2 regions of the Arthrobacter sp. Y3221114 genome follow, and region 1 is predicted to be linked to the other one. Evidence: predicted binding sites of a transcription regulator. Region 1 holds the regulator's gene; the other holds the start of a gene.
What was found. Region 1 encodes HrcA, which represses chaperone genes, less so after heat shock. Its sites were predicted from a motif close to TTNGCACTCGNNNNNNNCGAGTGCNAA; they were not measured.

Region 1 (9,109 bases):
GGCGCCGAACGTGGTCTACGAAGTCACGCTGGAGGACAAGAGCGTCGCGACGGTAACCAACCCGAGCGAATACCCGGACGGAAAGGTCTCCGAGGTCCGCGAGCCGATGGTTTCCGCCACCATCCTCGCGCCCAACGAGTTCGTGGGCACCATCATGGAGCTCTGCCAGTCCCGCCGCGGGGAGATGAAGGGGATGGACTACCTCTCCGAAGACCGCGTGGAGCTGCGCTACCGGCTGCCGCTGGCCGAGATCGTCTTCGATTTCTTCGACAACCTCAAGTCGCGCACCCGCGGCTATGCCTCGCTGGACTGGAAGGCCGACGGCGAGCAGGTGGCCGACCTGGTCAAGGTGGACATCCTGCTGCAGGGCGAACAGGTCGACGCGTTCAGCGCCATCACGCACCGCGAGAAGGCCTACAGCTACGGCGTGATGATGACCTCCAAGCTGCGCGAACTCATCCCGCGCCAGCAGTTCGAAGTTCCCATCCAGGCCGCCATCGGATCCCGCATCATCGCGCGTGAAAACATCCGCGCCATCCGCAAGGACGTGCTCGCCAAGTGCTACGGCGGCGACATCTCCCGCAAGCGCAAGCTGCTGGAGAAGCAGAAGGAAGGCAAGAAGAGGATGAAGATGGTCGGCCGCGTGGAGGTCCCGCAGGAGGCCTTCATCGCCGCGCTGTCGTCGGATGACTCCAAGGACAAGGCAAAGAAGTAGTTCGGCAGTGCGTGTGATAACAACGACGGCGGAGGCCCGCCTCAGTGCCTAGCGTCCTGCCCCTTGGGGACCCGGCGCCGGCCGACGGTCTGCTGCCCGCCCAGGCGGCGGAAGGTGCGGAAGACCGCGCGTTCTGCCTGTATGTGCACATTCCGTTCTGCCGGGTGCGCTGCGGCTACTGCGACTTCAACACCTATACCGCCAAGGAGCTGGGTTCGGGGGCGTCGCAGGATGAGTACTCGGGCACGCTGAACACGGAGCTGGATCTGGCCGCGCGGGTACTGCGCGGTTCCGGTGTGCCGGACCGGCCGCTGTCCACTGTCTTCTTTGGGGGCGGCACGCCCACCCTGCTGCCGGCGGCGGACCTGGCGTCGATGCTGCGCCAGGCGGCGGGCCTGTGGGGTTTGGAGCCGGGCGCCGAAGTCACCACCGAAGCCAACCCGGACTCGGTCACGCCGCAGTCGCTGCAGATCCTGGCCGACGCCGGTTTCACCCGGGTGTCCTTCGGCATGCAGTCGGCCGTGCCGCACGTGCTGCAGGTGCTCGACCGTACGCACGACCCGGAACGCGTGGCGCAGGCCGTGCAGTGGGCACGCGACGCCGGGCTGAACGTCAGCCTTGACCTGATCTACGGCACGCCGGGCGAATCCATCGCGGACTGGGAAGCCAGCCTCGCCTCCGCGATCAGCTGCACGCCGGACCATATCTCCGCGTACGCCCTGATCGTCGAGGAAGGCACCAAACTCGCCGCCCAGATCCGCCGCGGCGAAGTGCCCGGCATCGACGACGATGACCACGCCGCGAAGTATGAGATCGCCGACGCGCGCCTCGGCGCCGCAGGTTTCGAATGGTACGAGGTCAGCAATTGGGCCCGCACTCCCGGGGACCGCTGCCGGCACAACCTGGCCTACTGGCGCGGGGACGACTGGTGGGGAGCCGGTCCCGGCGCCCATTCGCACATGGGTGGCGTCCGGTGGTGGAACGTGAAGCACCCCGCGGCGTACGCCCAGCGTTTGGCAACGGGGGTCTCGCCGGCAGCCGGCCGCGAGACGCTGGACACCGGCACCCGTCAGCTGGAACACGTAATGCTGCAGACCCGCATCATCGACGGGCTGCACACCCGGGATCTGGGGCCAAACGGGCGGAAGGCCGTGGCCGGACTGATCGCCGATGCCCTGGTGGACCCCGCCGCGGCGTTCGCCGGCACCATCCGGCTCACCCTCAAGGGCCGACTGCTGGCCGACGCCGTGGTGCGGCGGTTGCTCGAGGACTGACCGCGCCGGCCTCCAGCGACCGGCCCACCCGGTGGAGCGCCGCCTCGTAGGCTGAGTCCCAGCTCCACCCCGCCGCCGGCGCGCCCGCCAGTTCCAGCGAGACGAGCCCGTGGACCTGGCCCCACACAACGCCGACCATGGACGCGACGTCGTCGTCCGATGCCCCGGGAAGGGCGGCGGCGACGGCGGCAAACAGCGGCGCGATCGCCGGTTCCGCGGCGCCGGGCGTTGGCCGGCACGGCACCTGGCTGGCCAATGAACCGCCGAACATGAGGCCGTACAGGACGGGATGCTCCAGGGCCCACGCCCGGTAGGCCCTGCCCAGCGGTTCCAGCCCACCGGGAGCGGCCCGCTGCTGGGCGGCCGCAAAGGAGGCAAAGCCGTCGTCGAGAATGGCGGTCAGCAATTCCGCCTTCCCGCCGAAGAGCGAGTACACCGCCGTCGTCGACGTCCCGGCCGCCGCCGCGATCGCCCGGAGCGACACGGCGGCTGCGCCGTCGCGGGCTATCAGGGTGGCGGCGGTGTCGAGGAGCCTGCGGCGCAGCGAATCATCGTGGACTATGGGTCTTGCCATGCCCCAAGTATTCCATAACAATGTTCTGTAACAACGTTATGAAAGGAATCGGCTCATGTTCGAACACGTACACACAGGACGGTTCACGGCCGATCCGGGCAGCGAACGGGTCACCGTCTTCCTCATCGGGATGCGCGCCAACCGATGGTGGAAGGTCGGCAAGGTGGCACGCACCGCGTCAGCGATGCCGGCGATGCTGGCGCACCTGGCAGCGGCGCCGGAAGCCGGGCTGCTCGGCTACCACCAGTGGCTCGGGCGCACCACGATCCTGGTCAGCTACTGGAAGAGCCCGGAACATTTGCAGCGGTTTGCGTCCGACCGCGCGGCGCCGCACCTGGAACCCTGGCGCCGTTTCATGCGGGAATCGGCCGGCAGCGGGGACGTCGGCGTGTGGCACGAAACCTACGAGACGGTGCCGGGAGGCCGCGAGAGCGTCTACAGCGACATGCCGCGCTTCGGTTTGGCAGCCGCGACCGGCCACGTGCCGATCGCGGCGGGGATGAACACCGCGCGCCAGCGGTTGTCGCGGCAGGCAGGGTAGGAGGGCGGTGCCGCTACCCGAACAGGCGCAGGTTGTAGGCGTACCGGTACGGAACGCCGCGGTTGCACTTGACGCCGGCAATGACGGAATTGACCGTCAGGAAGACCCAGATGGCGGCCGCGATGACGGCGAAGAGTCCGCTGACCGCCGGAATGACGATCAGCAGGTTCGCAATGATGGCCACCACGGTGGGCGGCACGGTGAAGTTCAGGGCCTCTTTGGACTCCTGGGCGGTAAACGGTCCCCGGTCCTTGAAGATCAGGTAGATCGCCAGCGACGGGAAGCAGCCCAGGATGCCGCCGAAATGCGCCATGGTGGCCCATTGCCGGTCCTCCGAAGGGGTCAGGGGCAAGGCGGACGCCGACGCGCTCTGGTACTGCTGGCGCGGAGCGGACTTGCGCTCCGGCTGCTGCTTACGAGCAGAGTTATCGGACACTGGACCTACCTTCGGAAAAATCTGCTGATGGCTCACTTCTGTTCCTAGCCTAGCCGTTCCACCCCGCCATCCGGTGCATTCCGCGGGCGCCGGCGCCGGCCTCAACCGCCTCAAACCGTCAGGAAATCGATGACTTCTTCCACCCGGCCCAGGAGGCTGGGCTCCAGATCGGCGTAGGTGTTGACGCTGCCCAGCAGCCTCTTCCAGCCGTCGGCGATGTCGATCTGGGTCCGGTGCGGCCAGCCGAGACCGGCGAGGATGCCGGTCTTCCAATCGGTGCCGCGTGGCACCACCGGCCACTGGGTCCGTCCGATGACGGAGGGTTTGATGGCCTGCCAAACATCGACATAGGGGTGGCCCACAATCAGTACGTTGCCCGAGGCGGCGGGCACGGCCATGGCGGCCTCGGCAATCCGCCACTCCTTGGAATTGGGGACCAGATGGTCCACCAGGATGCCGAGCCTGCGCTGCGGCCCGGGGGAGAAGTCCGCCACTGCCGCCGCCAAATCGTCCACGCCGTGCAGGGGTTCGACCACGATCCCCTCCACCCGGAGGTCGTCTCCCCAGACCTTTTCGACGAGCTCGGCGTCATGCTTGCCTTCGACCCAGATCCGGCTGGCCCGCGCCACCCTGGCCCGCTGTCCCTCGACCTTGACCGAACCGGATGCCGTCCGTTGCCGGACGGGAGCCTTCGCGGCGGGCGCCGCCGGCACCACCTTCACCGGCTCGCCCTCGAACAGGAAGCCGAAGCCCAGCGGGAACGAGCGGACCTTGCCCCGCCGGTCTTCCAGCGAAACCAGATGCACACCGCCGGACTTCTCCACCCGAACGACGGCGCCGACCCAGCCGCTCTGTGCGTCCTCCAGGACCAGGCCCGGTTCGGCGCCGATTTCGCGCAGTGCCCGGGCCTTGGGGGCGGTGAGATCCTGGGGGCCCCAGCCGTAGCTGCTCATAAGCTTTAAGTCCTCTGCTGGTTGTCGTCCTCACGGCACGGCCGCCCGACAATGCTAACAACGGCGGCGACGTATTAGACTTAGCACTTGGACGTGTTGAGTGCTAACAGTCTGTCCGCAGACGAGTTGGAGACAGGAGGAGTGCAGTGAGCGAGGTCCGGAGGCTGGAAGTGCTCCGCGCCATTGTCGAAGACTATGTGCACTCGCGCGAGCCGGTGGGCTCCAAGGCACTGGTCGACCGGCACAGCCTGGGCGTGTCGTCAGCCACCATCCGCAACGACATGGCGGCGCTGGAAGAAGACGGGTTGATCGTTGCCCCGCACACCAGTGCCGGCCGGATTCCCACGGACAAGGGCTACCGCCTGTTCGTGGACCGGATTTCGGACGTCAAGCCGCTCTCTGCCCCCGAGCGCCGCGCCATCCAGAAACTGCTGGACGGCGCCGACGACCTCGACGATGTCATGGAACGCACCGTGCGTTTGCTGTCCCAGCTGACCAACCAGGTGGCCGTGATCCAGTATCCGCAACTGGGTGCCGCCAGGGTGCGGCACATCGAGTTCATCTTGCTGGGTCCGCGCAGGGTCCTGGTGGTGCTGATCGCGGACAACGGCAAGGTGGAACAGCATGTCGCGGCGCTTCCCGCGGACGTCACCGAGGATGCGCTGGCCACGCTGCGCGCCGCGTTCCTGTCCGCGCTGTCCGGGAAAGCGCTGGCGGCAGTGCCGGGCCTGCTGAAGACCTTCCCGGTGCCGGCGGAGGCCGCGCCCGCGGGCACGGCCGAGGCCCTGGCGTCGCAGCTTGCACAGCTCGCCGCGGCCACGAACGAGGAGCGGATCCTGATGGCCGGCACGGCCAACCTGGCCCGTTCCACGGTCGACTTCCAGCTGAGCATCGGCCCCATCCTCGAGGCCCTCGAAGAACAGGTGGTGCTGCTGCAGTTGCTCTCCGAGCTGCACCAGGACGCCCGGGGCATGTCGGTGAGCATCGGCAGCGAAAACCCCTACGGTTCGCTGGCCGAAACCTCCGTGGTGGCCACCGGGTACGGGCCGGGCGCGACGGCCAAGGTCGGCATCCTCGGCCCCACCCGGATGGACTATCCCACCACCATGGCCGCAGTGCGCGCCGTCGCACGTTATTTGTCACGGATCCTCGCCGGCTAGCCACACGCCGCGCAGTGTCCCCACCGGCCGTCGTCGCCGGTGAACCGATCCCCAGGAAGTGAAGTACTACTAAGGTGAGTAACCACTACGACGCCCTCGGTGTCAGCCAGGACGCCTCGACCGAGGAAATCAAGAAGGCCTACCGCAAGCTGGCCCGCAAACTGCACCCGGACGTGAACCCCGGCCCGGAGGCGGCCGAACAGTTCAAGCAGGTCAGCCACGCCTACGAGGTGCTGTCGGACCCGCAGAAGCGGCGCATCTACGACACCACCGGCAACGAGAACGGCAACGACAACGGTTTCGGCGGCGGTTTCGGCGGCGGCTTCGCCTTCCAGGACATCTTCGAAAGCTTCTTCGGCGGCGCCGGAGCAGGCGGCGCCGGCCCGGCCTCCCGGACCCGCCGGGGCCAGGACGCCCTGATCAACGTGCGGATCGACCTCAAGGACGCGGTCTTCGGGGTCAACAAGAAGATCGAGGTGGACACCGCGGTCGTCTGCCCCACCTGCGACGGCAGCTGCTGCCGCCCCGGTACCAGCCCGCGCACCTGCGACATCTGTGGCGGCTCCGGCCAGGTCCAGCGTGCGGTGCGGTCCATCCTCGGCCAGGTCATGACCACCGCCGCGTGCGGCAGCTGCCAGGGCTTCGGCACGATCATTCCCGACCCCTGCAACGAGTGCAACGGTGAGGGCCGCATCCGCAGCCGCCGTTCGCTGACCATCAAGCTCCCGGCGGGTGTCGGGACCGGGACGCGGATCCAGCTGGCCGGACAGGGCGAAGCCGGACCGGCGGGCGGACCGCAGGGTGACCTGTATGTGGAAATCCGGGTGAATCCGGACAAGAATTTCCTCCGCGAGGGCGACGACCTGCACGTCACTCTCTCGGTGCCGATGACCGCTGCCGCGCTGGGCACCGACCTCACCCTGGACACCTTCGACGGTGAACAGGAAATCAGCATCAAACCCGGCACGCAGGCGGGCGAGACCCTCACCCTGCGCGGCCTGGGCGTGACCCACCTGCGCGGCTACGGTCGCGGCGACCTGCAGGTGCACGTGCATGTGGAGACCCCCAGCAAGCTGGATGCGGAGCAGGAGGACCTGCTGCGCCGGCTGGCCCGGGCCCGCGGCGAGGAATACACCGAGGGCAAGCTGGCGTCCTCCGGCACGGGCGTCTTCGCCCGCCTGCGGGATCGGCTCGGTAACCTTTAGGCGTGACCAGCCACCTGTTCTTCACCGCTCCCGGCGAGCTCGACGCCGTCGCCCCGGGCGACAGCTTCACCCTGGGCGGCGACGAGGCCCGCCATGCCGTCACGGTCAAGCGGATTGAACCCGGCGAAGCCGTCGATCTGGCCGACGGTCGGGGCCGCCGGCTGGTCGGCGAGGCCGTCGCCGGCTCCTCCGGCCAGCTCACCGTCCGGGCGCTGCACGTCCTGCACGAGCCCAGGCCCGACCCGGAGTTGGTGCTGGTGCAGGCCCTTGCCAAGGGAAACCGCGACGAACTTGCCATCGAGGCAGCCACCGAACTGGGCGTCGATGCCGTGGTGCCGTGGCAGGCCGAACGGAGCATCGTGCGCTGGAAGGCGGACAAGGCGGCCAAGGGTGCGGCGAAATGGCAGCTGGCGGTCCGGGCGGCCGCCAAGCAGTCGCGGCGTGCGCGTGTTCCGGAGGTGGAGCCGCTGGTGGAACGGGCCGGCCTCTGTGCCCTGATCCGGGAGAGCCGGTTGTCGCTGCTGCTGCATGAGGACGCCGAGGGCAGCGTGGCCGACGCCCTGGACGGCGCCGGGTTGCGTGCGGGCTCATCCCCCGGGGAGCGCGGCGGAAACGACGGCGGCGGTGCCTCACCCGAAGGGCGTACCGGCGGCGCTACGCGCGTGCTGATGATTGTGGGTCCGGAAGGCGGGATGAGCCGGGCCGAAGTGGACGCGATGCTCGACGCCGGGGCGGTGGCCGTTCGGCTGGGTCCGCACGTCCTGCGTTCCTCCACGGCCGGACCCGCCGCCTTGACCTTGCTCAGCGAGTTACTGGGCCGGTGGCGCTGACCGGGCGGGCAGAACTGCCCTAGGTGATGGTGAAGACCTTGCTGTCCACATTCTGCCGTTCTTCGGTCGGTCCGCCCTGGTCCTTTTGGAACACGTACAGCCGGTAGGTGCCCGGATCCAGCTTTTGGCTGAACCTGAACTCGCCGATCTGGCCGGCGTCTGCATCAACGCGGGCCGTGCCGTCCTTGACCAGCTCGCCTTCGGACGTGTCCGCGGAGTCGGCAATGCGGTAGATCTGCCAGCTCAGCTCCGATTCGAACGCGACACCGCGGCCGAACACCTCCACGCGTCCGGCGGAGGTGGCACCTTCGGTCGGATCGATGATCCACACCGGGGCCGCCAGGCTGCTGTTCCGGGCCATGGGCTGGCCCAGCGGCACATGGCCGAAGGCTTTATACCCGTGGTGCCCGTCCACGAGGATGACCACTTCCAGGGGATTGTCCGACGTGCTCAGCCCGGCGTTCGCCGCCGCGGCCGTGGCGGTGTAGACCAGTTGCTGCACGGCACGTTCGGCGATGCCGGCGTCCACGCGGCGGCTAAAGGCGTCCGAGGAGATGTCCAGCGTGATGACCGAACCGTTGGTGATGGAAGCGCCCACCTTGCTTGCCGGGCTGAGCGGATTGAAGTAGTCCGGATCAAGGGGCTGCAGCCGCGTCAGCGCGGCCACCGCCGTCGTAATGGGGTCACCCAGGTTTTCCGCCTGGCGGTACTCGCGGTACAGGAACACGTTCTCGGCGTTGGTGCCCAGCCAATAGATGGGGGAGAGCTCCGAGGAGCGCAGGGTCTCGACCGGGACGCTGGAGACCAGGGGGCTGCTGGCCGAAGCGGGATCGGTGGGATTGGGCATGGAGGTCTGTCCGCCGCCGCCACCGCCGGCGGCCTGCGGCGAGCATCCGAGCAGCACCAGCGACGAGGCAGTGACCAGGGCCAACCACGCACCGAAGCGGCGTGTTGGGACCGAGCCTGCAGGCTGCCGGAGCTGGTTGCTGGTGATGCTTTCGATCCCTTCTGGCGTGCGGAATGACTGGGTGGAGGTGGGGCGGGAACGGGCGGCTGCCGCCCTTCCTGCCCCACTAGCTTGGCACACGGTAGGGGGGCTGATGGCTGCTTTAACCAGCGCTCAACCGGACTGATGCACGATTGATGCCGGATCGATACCAAGGCGTTTTTCGCCCCCGCAGAGGACTGCGCGGCGGCTCGTGCCGTAGCATGGACTTGTATCGTCAGCACCGGAACCCTTTCCGGCTTACCGCTAGCAAGCGCCCACCGAAGGAGCGATGAAAGGCCACATCGGCCGGACTATGTCCCAATCACGCCTGGATGTCGATCCGCTGGGATCAAGCAGCCGTTCCGTCCATTTCGATTCGTCGGAACACATGGTCAGGGCACTCGGTGCCCACGACGAGGTGCTGCGGGTCATC
Region 2 (9,109 bases), on a different contig from region 1:
CGGCGGGTTGGCCGCACCGGCGAGCGACCGCTGGCTGCTGGCCGCCAACTGCCAGGACCCGCTGCTGCACCGCAACGTTGTGCTAAGCCTGTCGCGGGACAACGGTCACTCCTGGCCGCACAAACTCACGGTTCACGGCAGCGGTGCCACCGGGCCGGCCGCCGTGCGGCTGCCGGACGGCCGCATCGGAGTGCTGTACCAGCGGCACGGCGGCGGCGAGATCGTCTATGCCACGGCAGATCCGGGGCTGCTGCTGGCGGCTTGGCCGCGCGGGGCGGTCACACCCCGGGCCGACGGCCGCGCGGGAGGGCCGGGACCCGTGACCGGGCCGCTGCCGGTGCCCGGGGACTACCCGCTGCGCTTCGACATGGTGCTGCACGCGGTCCGTAGCACGGACGAGGGCCAGCCGGTGCCGGGCTACCGTGCCGGGGACGTGCTCGTCTTTGCCGGACGGGCAAAGATGCTGGGACCGCAGCACCTGAGGGTGCGGTTATCCGGTGGGTTCGACAACGCCGCAAATTTTCCGCCGCAGGACGTGGGTCCCGGCGGCGAAGCCCGCTACCTCCATCCTGTCCGCACGGTGACCCGCGCGGACGTCGCGGCCGGAGGCTTGACCGTTTCCTTCACCTGCACCGCGGTCCCGGGGGACAGCCCTGTCGGAGGCGCCCCGGTGGCGAGCCTGACGCGGAAGTTCAGCATCGACGTCGTCAGCGGTGAAATCCGCGAGGCGTGACGTGCGCCTCGGCACCGTGCCGGTGTCCTCCCGGCGAGGTGTGCAAGGATTTAACCCGGGATCAACGAGCGCCGCCGTGACGGTGGCGGTGACGCAGAACGGAGAGGGATTGCAGGACAAGGACCCAGACCAGGAATCCATGTCACCCACGACTCCGCAGGCGGGGATGCTGCCGATCATCAAGCCGAAGAACATTCCGGCTAGCGATGCCGGCTCCGGCGCCGGTTCGGTCGCAGGGCCCCAGGCCACCCACCCTCCCGTGCCGCGTCCGACGGACCGGCCGGTAGCCAAGCAGGTCAAGCCCGTTCCCACCGGCACCGCGCCGCTGCCCGCCTCCGCGGCAGCCTCGCGCTCCAACGCGGCAGCCCGCCGGATGCTGCGCAAGCTCGTGCAGGGGGAGGCACCGCCCACGGCGCCGATGAGCATCGTGGAGAGGCTGGCCGGCAGCCCCTATGCGAACCCGATGATCCAGACGGCCGGGATCGACGCCTCCGCGCGCATCACGCTGGACTTTGTCCTGGACGTGGCGGAAACCATGTTCCGCTACGGAGCCGGCGCGCTGGAGGTGGAAACCAGCATCATCGCCGTCACGGCGGCTTTCGGGCTGAGCGACATCGACGTGGACATCACCAACCAGTCCGTGTTGATCAACTATGCCAAGCCGGACACCGTGCCCATCACCGTGATGCGGGTCGTGCGGTCCTGGACCAACAACTACGCCGGCCTGTCCCTGGTGCACGAACTGGTCACCGACATCGTCAACGGCGGGGTGGGCCGCAGCGAAGCCAAGGAACGGCTGCAGGAGATTACCTCGCGTCCCAAGCCCTTCGCCCGGTGGATGGCCATCGCGGCCGGCGGCGTGTTCTCCGGCTTCATTATTGCCTTCCTCGGCGGCAGCATCTTCGCGGCCCTCGTGGGCGGCGTCTCCACCGTGCTGATGGGTTTGGTGGGGCGGAAGTTGAGCAAATGGCGGATGCCGGACTTCTTCATCACCGGCATCGGCGCCTGCCTAGCCACCGTGATGGCGCTGCTGTTCTGGGCGCTGCACGTGCCGATGAGCCCGTCGCTGGTGATCGCCGGCGGCATCCTGTTCCTCCTGCCGACCGGCCGGTTGGTCTCCGCCACCCAGGACGCCATCAATGGCTTCCCGGTCACCGCGTCGGGGCGTTATCTCTCGGCCTTCTTTACCTTCGCCGCGATTGCCGCCGGCGTCGCCGTGGGGCTGGTGGGCGGCTCGATGCTCGGCGTCAGCCTGCCCGAAGTCTTCGTGGAGGGCCAAGGCCAGTACCCCTACGTGGTCCGGGCGCTGCTGCTCGTCGTGGCAACCATTGCTCTCTGCATGACCGAGCAGACCAAACTGAACATGCTGCTGCCCACGGCCGCCGTCGGGCTGGTGGGGCTGTTGATCTACGACTTCGTGGTGTGGGCGGGAATCGGGGACCGGATCGGCCCGGCCGTCGGAGCCGTGGTGATCGGGTTCCTTGGGCGCATTGTGGGTCTGCGGATGGGCTCGCCGCAGCTGGTGGTGGCGGTCCCGGCGGTGCTGTTCCTGCTGCCCGGCCTGTCCGTGTTCCGGTCCATCTTCGAGCTGACCGTCAATACCGAGGCCCCGTTCAACGGCATCCTGGGGCTGTTCAGTGCGCTGACGGTGATTCTGGCGATCGCCGGCGGTACTGTGCTCGGCGACAACCTGGCCCGGCCGTTCACCAAGGGGCTGGGCTCGAACGAAAACCGGCGGGCCCGGCGCCGCTAAGGACGCCGGAACCGCGGCTGCAGGAGGGGCCTGGCGAACGCCTGGCCGGAGGGGCCGGGCGATCGCTTTGCCGGAGGGGCCTGGCGATAGCCTGGCGCCTGGTCGGATCAGGCCTGGTAGTTCTCCGGGAAGATCTGGCCAGCCTCCGTGCGCTTCTCCGCCTGGAAGGCGTCTTCGGCCCGGCCGTAGGCCCAATAGCCCGATATGGAAACCTGATCCCTGGACAACCCGTGGTCCTTGAACAGGACATCGCGCAGGGACTTCACCTCGCCGCGCTCGCCGTGGACGAACGCATCCACCCGGCCGTCGGGCCAGTCCAGGCCGGCTATGGCGTCGCGCAGCAGGGTTGCGGTCCCGGGCGTTTGGCCGCGCCGGAACAGCCAATGGATCTCCAGGTTCGCAGGGGCGTCCAGTTCCTGCACGTCCGCCTCGGAATCCACTTCCAGGAAGGCGTGGCCGCGGGCGTCCGGGGCCAGGGCCTCCATGGCGGCAGCGACTGCCGGCAGCGCCGCATCGTCGCCGGCCAAAAGGTACCAGTCGGCGTCGGGATCGGGCCGGTACGCGCCACCGGGCCCGTTGAACATCATCCAGTCGCCGGGCTGGGCCCGCGCGGCCCAGGGTCCGGCGAGGCCTTCGTCGCCGTGGACCACAAAGTCGACGACGACTTCGCGCGTGCCGCGGTCCACCCGGCGCACGGTGTAGGTGCGGGTGACGGGCAGCTTGTCGGCCGGAAGCGTTTCCTTCAGCTCCGCGACGTTGACCGGGAGTTCCACGTCCAACGACGGGTCCAAAAAGATGACCTTGATGTACTGGTCCGTGGCGTCCTTGGCCGCAAACCTTTCGGCGAACGAATCGAACCCGTCGCCGCCGGCGTAGACCCGGACCATGTGCTTGGAAATCCACTCGGTGCGCGTCACCTGGAGGTTGGTCTGCACCCTCGGCGGCCGAGCGCTCCGTTCCGCACGGGCGGGGGCTGCTGCCGGTTGTGTCTGCATCCTGCATTACTCCTGACGAAGGGAAACTGCTACTTAGGAGAACCTAATCCACCGGTACGGTAATCCCAATTTGCGGATGGGGAAGGTCACAAGCGCCGCTCAGGAACGCGCGCCGCCCAGGACGCGCGGCGCCTCACCGCGAACCGCTTGGCCTCAGCGGTCCGCGCACGGTTCCAGCTGTCCACGTTTGGCCGTAACTGTCCATGTCTTGGAAACCGTTGAGCCCTTGACCTGCGGCGACGCCGGACCCGCGCGCAAAACATGGACAAAACGTCCCGGCGCCGGCCAGTCGGAAGCCCACGTTGCCCAGCAGCGGCTAGCGCAGTTCCCAGTGCACGGGGTCTGCGCCCTGGGCGGCCAGCAGTTCGTTAACCCGGCTGAACGGCCGCGACCCGAAAAACCCGCGGGAGGCCGACAGGGGGCTGGGGTGCACGGTCTCGATCCGCGGCACCTGCTCCAAAACCGGAGCCAGTTGCTGGGCTTCGCGGCCCCAGAGCAGGGCCACCAGCGGTCCGCCGCGCTGGGCCAGCGCCCGGACCGCGAGTTCGGTGATTTGCTCCCACCCCTTGTTGCGGTGGGAGCCGGCCTTGCCGGCCTCCACAGTCAGCGCGCGGTTGAGCAACAACACGCCCTGGTCGCTCCAGGCGCTCAGGTCTCCGTGTTGCGGCGGCCGGATACCCAAATCCATCTGCAGCTCGCGGTAGATATTGGCCAGGCTGCGCGGCAGCGGCCTCACGTGCCGTTCGACGGCGAAGGCCAGTCCGATCGAGTGTCCCGGGGTGGGATAGGGGTCCTGGCCGACGATCAGCACCTTGACCTTGGACAGCGGCCGCTGGAACGCCCGCAACACGTTGGCCGGGGCAGGCAGCAGAGTCTTTCCGGCGGCGCGCTCGCCGTCCAGATAGGAGGCCAAATCCCAGAGCAGCGGTTCGGCCGGTGCGAGCACCTCGGCCCACTCGGGATGGATTACCGCGGAGAGTTCGCGGGGGGAGGCGAACGGATACGGTGCGCCAAAGTCCGCGGCGGGCGGCTGGGCAGGCAGCGGGAAGAGGGCACCGTCGTCGTAGTTCACGGTTCTATCTTTGCGGAAACCACCCGCCGGCAGGCAATCGGGCACCGCGGGCACTGCCGCCAGCGGGCAACCAGGCCACGGCGGGCACTGCCGGCAGCGCTAGTCAGTCACCGCGGGCACTGACGCCGACGGACCATCGGGCACTGCCGCCAGCGGGAAATCATGCAGGCGGGCACTGCCGGCCAGCAAACAATCCGGACCCGGACGGCCGGGTGAATGACACGCCTGTGATTCGCACTTATCATGGAGGCGATATTGATTGCTGTCAGCAAGTACTAGGAAGAGCAGGTGTGTTGTGGCAGGTTCGGCCGAGGCCAGTGCCTTTTCCCTCGAGGCCGAGGTTGACGACGCCAGCCCCCTGAGCGAACGCGACCAGCGGATGCTGGCCCTGGAGCGGCAGTGGTGGAAGTATGCCGGAGCCAAGGAACAGGCCATCCGCGAACTGTTCGACATGTCCGCCACGCACTACTACCAGATCCTGAATGCGCTGATCGACACCGAGGATGCGCTGGCACACGATCCGATGCTGGTGAAGAGATTGCGTAGACTACGTACGTCCCGCCAGCGCGCGCGCACTGCTCGCAGGCTGGGCACCGACGCCTAGATCCGGGACGGCCTGGTAGGCCGGTTCCGTTTCTCCACCACCAAGGATGCACTGTAAGCGATGACCAAGTACCCCCGGGATGAGTTCGACCTGGTCCCTGAAACTTCAGACCGCCACGGTGTGCACCGCGCCCGCATGGCGACGCCGAAGTCCAACGGCCTGGGCCTGATCGTCCTGGCCGCGGTACTTGCACTGGCGGTGGGGGCCTTGTCGTTCTTCGTGCTCCCGCTGCTGGGGGGCGGGGGATCTCCGACCCCGGTCGCCGCGCAGACCAGCACCGCAACTGCCTCTGCTTCACCGTCGGCAACGGCACAGCAAACCAAAACCCCGGACCCAACGGAAACAGCCACCCCGACGGCCACCGAAGAGGCGACCAGCGAGCCCACGGATGAGCCCACCGAGGAAGCAACCGAGGAACCCACGGAAGAGGCCGCCGCCGTCAACAAGCAGGACCCGGTGATGATCCTCAACGGCACCGGTGTGACCGGACTGGCCGGAACGGTATCGCAGAGGGTGCAGGCGGACGGTTGGTCGATCGCGGTCGTGGACAACTGGGGCGGCGCACCGCTGGCCGGTTCGGTGATCTTCTACAGCCCGGGCCAGGAAGCCAATGCGCGGGCGCTCGGTGAATTGCTGGGCATCGGTGCTTTGCAGGCAAACGGCAACGTCTCGCCGTACGTCACCGTGGCGCTCGGTCCCGGCTACCAATAAACGTCCCGGCTACCAATAAACACAGGCGTTCGGACCCCGCCACCTATAAACGCAGGCGCTGGGGCGCGGGCCGCCAAGAGGCCTTGGCGCTGGAACCGCAATACCCATGGGAAGCGCCCGCCCGTGCGGATTCGGTTACGCCTCAATAACTTAAGTGTGCCACAGCTCACTTTTCCGCCCCTGCTTGGTTTAGGGTGAAACCACTCTGCCGCCGAACCGTAGGCGGCAGGCTGGAACTACTGAGTATGGAGAACGCTATGGCGCTGGGAACCGTCAAATGGTTCAACGCGGAAAAGGGCTACGGCTTTATCACCGTGGACGAAGAAAATTCCGATGTTTTTGTCCACTGGTCCGCTATTCAAATGGATGGTTACCGTTCCCTGGATGAGGGGCAGCGCGTAGAGTTCCAGATCGGCCAGGGCCAGAAGGGTCCGCAGGCAGAAGAGGTCCGGGTCGCGCCGTAGCAGACCCACAACGACGACGGCGGCGGAGGCTGGGGTGCCTCCGCCGCCGGTTCGTGGCGCCGATGGGGCCTACTCCTTCAGCGGGACTCCGCGGGCATCGCGCTTGAACGGCTCCGCCCCGACCAGGATCATGATGCCCTCGACGAAGCCCCAGACGGCGCCGAAGCCAAACGTCAGGAAGGTGACCACAATCTGCACCACGCCGATGGCGACGTGGCCCAGATAGAACCGGTGCACGCCCAGGCCGCCCAGCAGGATGCCCAGCAGGCCGCCGATCAGCCGCGACTTCTGCTCGGGGTAGTAGTAGCCCTGGGGAGCCCCGTAATACTGCTGCTGGCCGTAGGGCTGCCCCGGCTGGCCGGGTTGGCCGGGCTGCGGGTACTGCTGTCCCGGGGTGCCGTAGGGTTGCCGGCCGAAGGGTTGCTGGCCGGGAGCGGGCTGCTGCTGCCCCGGAACCCCGTAACCGGGCTGCCCGGAAGGCTGCTGGCCGGAGGCGCCGTACGGCCGCTGACCGCCGAGCGGCCTCGTCGGGTTGGGGCCCGGTGCCAGGGGTTCGGTGGGGTTGCTGGTGTTCTTTTCGTCCGGTGATTCAGACATGGTTCTCCGACCTTTGCCCGGTGCGGGGCCGATAGTTTGCTTGCGCTGTCTTACCCGCCAATCTACGCGGGAGGTACCGGCCGTTTCCATGGGGGTCCACCCTGATTGTTGGACCGGGGGCGCTCAGGGGAATCGCGATCCGCGAAGCGGTCCGGCCGGCAGCCCCCAACAGCTTGCACTCGACACCTGCGAGTGCTAATTATTGAGTTAGCACTCTCGCGGGCTGACTGCTAAGAAAGCCCGTAGGGAGTGAAACCCGCCACCTCGGTGAGGTGAGCGGCGCGGCGTACAGAAACCGCCGTCGTCGTGAGCCGTCCGTCGCGGGCACCGCAGGTGGCCAGCAGCCGTGAAAAGCTGCGTCCAGTGTCTATTGTCCAGAAGGGACGTAAGCCGCTATGGCAAAGATCATTGCATTTGACGAAGAGGCCCGCCGCGGCCTCGAGCGCGGACTGAACATCCTCGCTGACGCCGTGAAGGTGACCCTCGGCCCGCGTGGCCGCAACGTCGTGCTCGAGAAGAAGTGGGGCGCCCCCACGATCACCAACGATGGTGTGTCCATCGCCAAGGAGATCGAGCTGGACGACCCGTACGAGAAGATCGGCGCCGAGCTGGTCAAGGAAGTCGCCAAGAAGACCGACGACGTCGCCGGTGACGGTACCACCACCGCGACCGTCCTGGCCCAGGCCCTGGTCAAGGAAGGCCTGCGCAACGTTGCTGCCGGCGCCGACCCGCTGAGCCTGAAGCGCGGCATCGAGAAGGCCGTTGACGCCGTCACCGCCGAGCTCATCGCTTCCGCCAAGGAAATCGAGACCAAGGAACAGATCGCCGCCACCGCGTCCATCTCCGCCGGAGATCCGCAGATCGGCGAGCTGATCGCCGAGGCCCTGGACAAGGTGGGCAAGGAAGGCGTCGTCACGGTCGAGGAGTCCAACACCTTCGGCCTGGAGCTGGAGCTCACCGAAGGCATGCGCTTCGACAAGGGCTACCTGTCCGCGTACTTCGTCACCGACGCCGAGCGCCAGGAGACGGTCCTCGAGGATCCGTACATCCTGATCGTCAACTCCAAGATCTCCAACGTGAAGGACCTGGTTGGCATCCTGGAGAAGGTCATGCAGTCCGGCAAGCCGCTGCTGATCATCGCCGAGGACGTCGAGGCCGAGGCCCTGGCCACCCTGATCGTGAACAAGATGCGCGGCACCTTCAAGTCCGTTGCCGTTAAGGCTCCGGGCTTCGGCGACCGCCGCAAGGCCATGCTGGCCGACATCGCCATCCTGACCGGCGGCCAGGTCATCGCCGAAGAGGTCGGCCTCAAGCTGGAGAACGCCACCCTGGACCTGCTGGGCCAGGCCCGCAAGGTGGTTGTCACCAAGGACGAGACCACCATCGTCGAAGGTGCCGGCGAAGCCGACGCCATCGCCGGCCGCGTCAACCAGATCCGCGCCGAGATCGAGAACTCCGATTCGGACTACGACCGCGAGAAGCTGCAGGAGCGCCTGGCCAAGCTGGCCGGCGGCGTTGCAGTCATCAAGGCCGGTGCCGCAACCGAGGTCGAGCTCAAGGAACGCAAGCACCGCATCGAGGACGCCGTCCGCAACGCGAAGGCTGCCGTTGAGGAAGGCATCGTCGCCGGTGGCGGCGTGGCCCTGATCCAGGCCGGCGCCAAGGCGTTCGCCAACCTCACCCTCGAAGGCGACGAAGCAACCGGCGCCAACATCGTCAAGGTTGCCATCGACGCTCCGCTGAAGCAGATCGCCCTCAACGCCGGCCTGGAGCCGGGCGTCGTGGCCGACAAGGTGCGCGGGCTGGCCGACGGCCACGGCCTGAACGCTGCCACCGGTGTCTACGAGGACCTGCTGGCTGCGGGCGTGAACGATCCGGTCAAGGTCACCCGCTCTGCCCTGCAGAACGCGGCGTCCATCGCCGGCCTGTTCCTGACCACCGAAGCCGTTGTCGCCGACAAGCCGGAGAAGGCCGCTCCGGCCATGCCGGGCGGCGACGAGATGGGCGGCATGGGCGGCTTCTAAGCTTCCCCGCCACCACCTCGGCCTCACAAGAGGCCACGGTTCAGCGAGGCGCGGTTCCCGTCACGGGAGCCGCGCCTCGCGGCCTTAACCCCTCGGCCTTAACCCCTCGGCCTTAACCCCTCGGCCTTAACCCCTCTCCGGGCGAAGCCAGGCCGG

Region 2: the regulator HrcA is predicted to act here: its motif matches at 7,137-7,163, upstream of groL (chaperonin GroEL).

Annotation. Positions count from the first base shown of each region.
Region 1 is NZ_JBNHHW010000001.1:441,553-450,661, reverse strand. Features, by position in the region: gene lepA (translation elongation factor 4) at 1-715, shown strand, start outside; gene hemW (radical SAM family heme chaperone HemW) at 760-1,989, shown strand; gene AC5RV3_RS02115 (TetR-like C-terminal domain-containing protein) at 1,937-2,563, opposite strand; gene AC5RV3_RS02110 (DUF4188 domain-containing protein) at 2,619-3,104, shown strand; gene AC5RV3_RS02105 (DUF4870 domain-containing protein) at 3,118-3,540, opposite strand; gene AC5RV3_RS02100 (DUF3097 family protein) at 3,651-4,493, opposite strand; gene hrcA (heat-inducible transcriptional repressor HrcA) at 4,640-5,653, shown strand; gene dnaJ (molecular chaperone DnaJ) at 5,728-6,858, shown strand; gene AC5RV3_RS02085 (16S rRNA (uracil(1498)-N(3))-methyltransferase) at 6,861-7,688, shown strand; gene AC5RV3_RS02080 (GerMN domain-containing protein) at 7,708-8,619, opposite strand; gene AC5RV3_RS02075 (PhoH family protein) at 8,990-9,109, shown strand, end outside.
Region 2 is NZ_JBNHHW010000010.1:27,267-36,375, forward strand. Features, by position in the region: gene AC5RV3_RS17520 (sialidase family protein) at 1-733, shown strand, start outside; gene AC5RV3_RS17525 (threonine/serine exporter family protein) at 873-2,486, shown strand; gene AC5RV3_RS17530 (siderophore-interacting protein) at 2,594-3,481, opposite strand; gene AC5RV3_RS17535 (uracil-DNA glycosylase) at 3,798-4,553, opposite strand; gene AC5RV3_RS17540 (DUF3263 domain-containing protein) at 4,849-5,157, shown strand; gene AC5RV3_RS17545 (LytR C-terminal domain-containing protein) at 5,218-5,868, shown strand; gene AC5RV3_RS17550 (cold-shock protein) at 6,126-6,332, shown strand; gene AC5RV3_RS17555 (TM2 domain-containing protein) at 6,402-6,929, opposite strand; gene groL (chaperonin GroEL) at 7,325-8,953, shown strand; gene AC5RV3_RS17565 (DUF4031 domain-containing protein) at 9,080-9,109, opposite strand, start outside.